DNA from 2 places in the Planococcus kocurii genome. Region 2 is predicted to be linked to the other one. Evidence: riboswitches for the same ligand, from Rfam matches in the RefSeq annotation. Region 2 holds a riboswitch; the other holds the start of a gene.

Region 1 (3,416 bases), 900 kb from region 2:
TGGTCGTCATAATGCGGTTTTTTCAAGACTTGTCGATCGCAGAAACTGCAGAAGTTTTAGGCTGGACTGAAGGAAAAGTGAAGACAACACAACATCGTGCAATAAAAGCATTACGTGAAAAATTAATAGCTAGGGAAGGGGGAGACGACAATGTCAAATGACAAATGGACCGATAAATCCATCGAAGATTTGTTGAATGATTTCCCTTCAATAAAAGACAATCGATCAAAAGAAAAAATTTACAGTCAGCTGGTTGATCAAAAGAAAGGTCAAAAGCGTCCGAAAAAATGGTTGCCCTTGCTTGTAGCGGCATTGGCATTTATTGCCTTTGGTATGCTGGTCTCCTCCATTATCGGTCAAAATGGCTTGGATGCTGCTCAAAATAAGGACAGTTCAAATGAAGAATCAGTAGCAACATCAACTGACAATTCAGAGCAAGCTGATAGTTCGTCTGAAGCTGAAAGATCCGGCACTGAAGAATCAAATCAATTTTCTGTAGCGCAAGCAGATGAAGTGTTGCGAACTTCAGTTTACGAAGAAACGATTGGAAACCAGACATTAATGACGATCGGCTTAACTGAAAATGCTAACGTGGTGCCCGTTTCTTTTCTTGTTCCAGAAAATCAGATAACAGCAGCATTTGGAGATTTAATACCATCATCGCTTGAATTGTATCAGCAATATGCAGACGATATTGACGAAACGCAATTAGGCTTTGATGAGTACCACCCCTATCTAGGTAATTTAGAAAAAACGGTGAAAGGAATACGCCACATCTTGCCGCAGGATCACCAATACGATTTGGCTTCTGCAAGTATAGGCGTGTATTTCAATACACTTTCGGCGACTTTTCCAGACGTCGCTGAAATTACAGTAGTCAATGAAGATGGTTCTGCAGCAGAATTTTCCCAGGTAGGATCTGTAGAAGCAATCAGTCCAAAACAGAGAGAAGTCGCTTATTATTCATTTACAACGACAAATGGCGAAATTTATCTCGCTCCAGGGTACGATAGACTTTTCGCTTCAGCGACTGAAGCAATCGAAGCGCTTGCGCAAAGCCCAAACGACTTTTATCGTGCTACAATTCCACGGAATGTGGATTTCCAACTATCAGAAACTGGAGATTTGGTGCAAATTGATTTTGAGGGCTCAGTCGATTTAGAAACAATGGATCGTTTAGAAGCAGTTCGAATGATTGAAAGTTTGGCGTTGACTGCAGCTTCTTTTGATAAAAAAATAGCAGTAAAAGGGTTGCAGTCTGATAGTTGGAACGGGTTTGATTTTACTCAGCCATTACCCGTTCCACTAGCGCCTAATTTATTAGAATGGCCAATACAATAAGGAAAAGAAGCGTTGTAAACAAATTTGTTTACAACGCTTCTTTTTTATACTACGATTAGGCTATAACAAAATATCGATTCATCTTCGGGGCAGGGTGAAAGTCCCTACCGGCGGTAATTGAACTCTGTTCATAAGCCCGCGAGCCGTAAAACGCAGGATTTGGTGAAATTCCAAAGCCGACAGTATAGTCTGGATGGGAGAAGGTGAAGGTGCGGACGTTTGTCGTTTACATGTAGACGGAACGCTTATTAAGTGTGCCTTTTCTCCCTTAAGTACTAGTGCTTAAGGGATTTTATATGTAAATGTTGGGTCCAAGCTTTTCTTCTGGTGAATCACGACAAGGAGAGAGGAATATGAAGAACAAAAAGTTACAAACGATGATTGTGATTGGGATGTTAAGCAGTATTTCATTTATATTGATGCTTTTTAACTTTCCACTACCTGCATTACCGGCTTTTTTGAAAGTGGATTTTAGTGACGTACCGGCATTAATTGCAGCCATCACGATGGGGCCAGTTGCAGGGATTTTAGTAGCATTCTTCAAAAACGTGTTGGATTGGCTTTTTGCAGGAAGTCCGACAGGTGTACCTGTTGGTCATATGGCTAACTTTATAACAAGTTTGCTGTTTATCCTTCCGGTTTATGCCATCTACCACAAAGTAGCGAATAAAAAAGGCATGATTTTTGGCTTAGCTGTGGGAACATTAACTATGGCAATTGGTATGAGTGTTTTAAACTATTTTGTGTTCTTGCCAATGTATACGTACTTTTTAAATGTGCCTGCTGAAACGGGCAATGCGTTATTTGGCACAATTGTCTTAGGGATATTACCATTTAACTTAATCAAAGGTCTATTGTTAACTTCGGTCGTCCTGCTAGTATTCAGCAGCATGCACACATGGATCGAAAAGCAAAGATCCTATTATTTATCATAGATAAAGAAAAGCGAAAACAGCTGTGTAGATTTGACGGGCACAAGATGCACTGGCGAAGCGGCATTTTTTCAGCCGCATAGCTAGTGTGGCTTGTGACCCTAAAATCTGGCTGGTTGAGTCTGGATAAAGAAAAGCGAAAACAGCCGTGTAGATTTGACGGAATTCGAATTAGCACAAATTAAAAGAAGGCGTACTGGAGAATCCCTCCAGTACGCCTTCTTTTTTGATTCAGTCTTCGTATTTTAACGGATCGCCTTCGAAAGATGTATCTGCAACTTTGATCGAATCTGTTGGACAGCCTTCAAATGCATCTTCCATGTCTTCTTCGAGTTCATCTGGAACTTGTTCTGTTCCCATGTTATTATCTAAAATAACAAAAGCGATTCCTTCGTCATCATAATCATAAATGTCAGGTGCAGCAGCACCACAAGCACCACAAGCGATGCAAGTATCCTTGTCGACAATGGTATACTTAGCCATATTGTTTTCCACTCCTTTATCTCCGAACAAGTTCAGTTATACTATCGTATTTATTCTAAAGGTGTTTGAACAGTTTTTCAACCTAAAACCGTTAGGGGGAGCAAGCTTGTTAGTTACTGAACTCATTTTAGCCATTATGAAGACTGTCGATCGGCAGCGAACCGTCTCTTCTCCCTATCATTTGATAAAAGGAAAGAAGTCTGGGCAGACGATACAGGATATTGGTTATTTCGGCCTTTATCCTTATTTTGGCGTGTTGCCAAAACTGGATAAGAAAGCTTACGATCAAGTAGTTCAAGGCTTGTTTTCGCAAGGTTATTTACTAGCAAATGAACAAGTTATTGAACTATCCGAAAAAGCGTTAAAGTTAAGTGTTGCCCCGTCGTCGTTGAATGGTTGGAAATACCGAGGGAACGAAAATTTGTTTTTTAGTCGCTTGTCACTAATTGTTCAAACTTTGTCCCACGTCAGTCAACGCGTAAAAAGCTTTGACCCCGTTGTCAGTAATGAAGAAGTGCAAAATTGGGTGAAAAGATACCTGCAACGGATTCAGTTTCGTGATTTAGCTGTAGTTCAAGCGTTTAAAAAAGAACTCTTTACTACATTAGCCGAAACGGACATTTCTGAAACACATAAAATGATTTTGATCGAGCGTTTAAC
Region 2 (3,416 bases):
ACACTTGTAACAAATCGTTAACACGCGCCATCGTTCCATCAGCATTCATAATTTCACATATAACTCCTGCTGGAGGTGAACCTGCAAGCTTCGCTAGATCTACTGCTGCCTCAGTATGTCCTGTTCGTTCAAGGACGCCGCCATCTTTTGCGATCAACGGGAAAACATGACCCGGACGTTTAAAGTCTGTTGCTTTCGCAGTTGGCTTGACTAAGCTTGTAATTGTATGAGAGCGTTCAAAAGCACTAATGCCTGTCGTCGTATCTTTATGATCCACACTGATTGTAAAAGCAGTACCATACTCATCTGTATTATGGTCCGTCATTAGACCAATTTGTAAGTTTTGGGCGATTGATTGGGCAAGTGGTACGCAGATCAAACCTCTTCCTTCGGTCGCCATCAAATTGACGATTTCAGGTGAAGCGAATTCTGCCAAAGCAACAAAATCGCCTTCATTTTCTCGATCTTCATCATCAATGACAATAATGGCTTTACCATTCTTTAAATCTTCAATGGCTTTTTCTACCGTGTAAAACATCTGTGTTGCGCCTCCTTTTAAAATCCGTTTTCTGCTAGCCAGCTTCTGCTGATTTTCGGTTCTGCTGTTTGAATTCGCTCGGTATACTTTGCCAATAAATCACATTCGATATTGACCTTTTCACCAATGCCTTTTTCTCCTAATAGCGAATCTTCTTGCGTCGTCGGAATAAGAGAAATCGTCACAGTATTATGGCTAACAGCAAAAATAGTCAAAGAAGTACCATCTACTGCGATCGATCCTTTTAGCATCATATACTTCAACAACTGAGGTTCAAGCTCGATTGTTTTAGTGATCGCATTTGCTTCTTTTTTCACAGATCGGATAACGCCGACGCCATCAATATGTCCACTAACAAAATGACCGCCAAAACGTCCATTAGCTGGCATAGCGCGTTCAAGATTTACCCGGGAACCTGCTTTCAATTCCTTCATCGTTGAAGATTTGACCGTTTCTGGAATCACATCAACTGTGAAAGTATTAGAAGTAAAGGTCGATACAGTTAAACAAACTCCGTTAATGGAAATACTGTCTCCGCGCTTAACGTCTTCTAAAATTAGCGCACAGGAAATGGTTAACTCCATTGCTTGTGGCTTAGAGCGAACTGAGGCAACATGTCCAAGTTCTTCAACAATACCTGTAAACATTTAGGCATACTCCTCCAATCTGTTCGCTAAAGTGTATTCAATTGGGGTCTTACGAGTTTTCGGGTGCTTTCCACCATGGGGCGTATGGGTGGTGAGGAAAGAATATTTCAGAAGGGTTTGAATCCATAACACAATGTGCCCTGCTTCTTTATCAAGTTGGCCAAGTAGACGGCCATTTTTCGTACCTTGAAGAAGCTCGTTTTCCACTGAGAGAATGAGCAGGGTTAAAGACCGTTGACTTGTATTTCCAGAGACTACTCCCTGATAAAGGTGTTTGGTCATACAAATTCCTCCTTTCAATTTCAACACATTGAAAAGAAGAGGCACATAACGAAGCCGATCTCTAAATTCTTCTCCCATCCAGACTGTAACTGTCGGTGCCGGAATTTCACCAGCTCCACCGTTTGGACGTTTAAAACATAGTGGCCTATGCTTGCCATCGTCCAACCGGGTCACGGACTTGCAGTTTCCTGCTCACCGCCGGTAAGGAATTTCACCTTGCCCCGAAGAATTAGATTCGTAGTTTCGTCTTTTTAATAGTAGCATAGAAAGAAACTGAACCATATAAATTTAGCTGATATTTCCGACGAACTCCAGCCAACTCGAATTCTATATCCCTCAAACAACTGTCTATTTTAAAGCATATCGCCATTTCAGAAAGGACGAGTTACTATGTCTCATCACCACACAGTGAAAGGCGTCAGCGTAGATGCGGAAACACGTTGTGCTCATTACCATTCAGCCATCGATCGAATTGCCATCAAGTTTTTTTGCTGTCAGCAATACTTCCCCTGCTTCGAATGCCACCAAGCTATAGGCTGTGGCAACCACCAAGTTTGGCCAAAAGACCGGTTCCAAGAAAAAGCAGTGCTGTGCGGGAGCTGTGGGCATGAACTTACTATCGATGAATATTTAGCCTGTGCATCTATTTGCCCTAGCTGTACTTTGCCTTTTAATCCAGGCTGCAACTTGCATAAGTATCTTTATTTCGGATAAAAAACTGGAAGCCCTAGAAACGTGATTCTTTTAAAAAATCAATAAAGCCAAGTGAGAAACGATATCTCACTTGGCTTTATTGGTGTATAAAGACATTACAAGTTGCTCTCCTTTAGAGCGCATAATTCGTCTACCTGTATCTTCGAATCCCGCTTTTTGATACAAGCGTTGTGCAGGGATGTTACGCGCATTGACGCCTAGCACCACTTGATCAAAATCTGGAAACTCCATTTCCATAAACTCTGGCAGTGCATAGATAGACCCTGTCGCAATTCCTCGCCCCTGATATTTTGGATTCACAGAAAACCCTCTCAACAATAAGGCTTTTGGGTTGTTCGAATATTTTTTACGGTCTTCCGATTCATCCAATTCGAAAAAACCGGCATCTTCTCCGCGTGCTTTAATAATAATAAAATGCTTTAACGGATCGTTGGCATCTTTTTCAATAATTTCTATAGGCAATCGTGTAAATTCCAGCTGATGTGTTGGCAAATCGTAACCGATTGATCGTTTGGAGGAGTAGCGGTGCAATGTCACTTCTCTTTTTTTAATCACGTTAAGTAGACCTCCTTGTTTGCGTTCATTATCTCAGACTATCAGGCATCTCTAGATTCAAAAAGATGGTCAGATGATTATTGAAGAAAGAAAAGCTGCGTCGACTTTTGCTTTACTCTTTCTTCAATGTCACTACGACAATTTCAGGCAGATTAAAAATACGAACGGGAAAAGTACTATTGCCAAGGCCACGGCTAACAACCATTTTCGATTGATCTTTGTCAAAGATCCCTTCCGTTACTTTCGGAAACCAGCCTTGTCCTGGAGCAACTAAACCGCCAAGGCCAGGAATTCGAATTTGTCCGCCGTGGGCATGTCCTGAAAACACTACATCTACTCCAGCTTCTGCATAAATCGGAAAATATTCAGGACGATGTGCTAGCAACAAGGTAAAATTGTCAGTCAGTTGCGCATGCTCAAGACTCCCCTGTGTAGCTTCGTCTTCGTGTATCTCAGGCTCTGTCAAAGGATCGTTAATTCCTGCAATCTGGATTGACGATTGTGCTTTTTTCCATTCAACTTGCTCATCTTCCAAAACCACGACGTCCCGTTTACGTAACGCAGCTGTTATTTCCTCAATCTTATTGGAAGCCACTTCGTGGTTTCCCGTCACGTAATACACTTTACTCATCTCCACAAGCGCATCAACTAACACCAAGCTAGCCTCCAAATCATAACGA

The links. A riboswitch is a leader RNA that binds a small molecule or an ion and turns the genes downstream of it on or off. The one in region 2 is predicted to bind FMN.
Region 1: it holds a riboswitch for FMN, as region 2 does, so the genes downstream of both, AUO94_RS15175 (ECF transporter S component) here and AUO94_RS10995 (hypothetical protein) in region 2, are expected to answer to the same signal.

The regions. Positions count from the first base shown of each region.
Region 1 is NZ_CP013661.2:3,126,495-3,129,910, forward strand. It holds gene AUO94_RS15165 (RNA polymerase sigma factor SigX) at 1-161, shown strand, start outside; gene AUO94_RS15170 (hypothetical protein) at 151-1,341, shown strand; FMN riboswitch at 1,418-1,550, shown strand; gene AUO94_RS15175 (ECF transporter S component) at 1,695-2,276, shown strand; gene AUO94_RS15180 (ferredoxin) at 2,505-2,756, opposite strand; gene AUO94_RS15185 (YpbB family protein) at 2,863-3,416, shown strand, end outside.
Region 2 is NZ_CP013661.2:2,225,156-2,228,571, reverse strand. It holds partial or broken gene ribB (3,4-dihydroxy-2-butanone-4-phosphate synthase) at 1-538, opposite strand, end outside; gene ribE (riboflavin synthase) at 556-1,185, opposite strand; gene AUO94_RS10995 (hypothetical protein) at 1,186-1,467, opposite strand; FMN riboswitch at 1,530-1,700, opposite strand; gene AUO94_RS17095 (CHY zinc finger protein) at 1,858-2,181, shown strand; gene AUO94_RS10990 (GNAT family N-acetyltransferase) at 2,248-2,736, opposite strand; gene AUO94_RS10985 (metallophosphoesterase) at 2,849-3,416, opposite strand, start outside.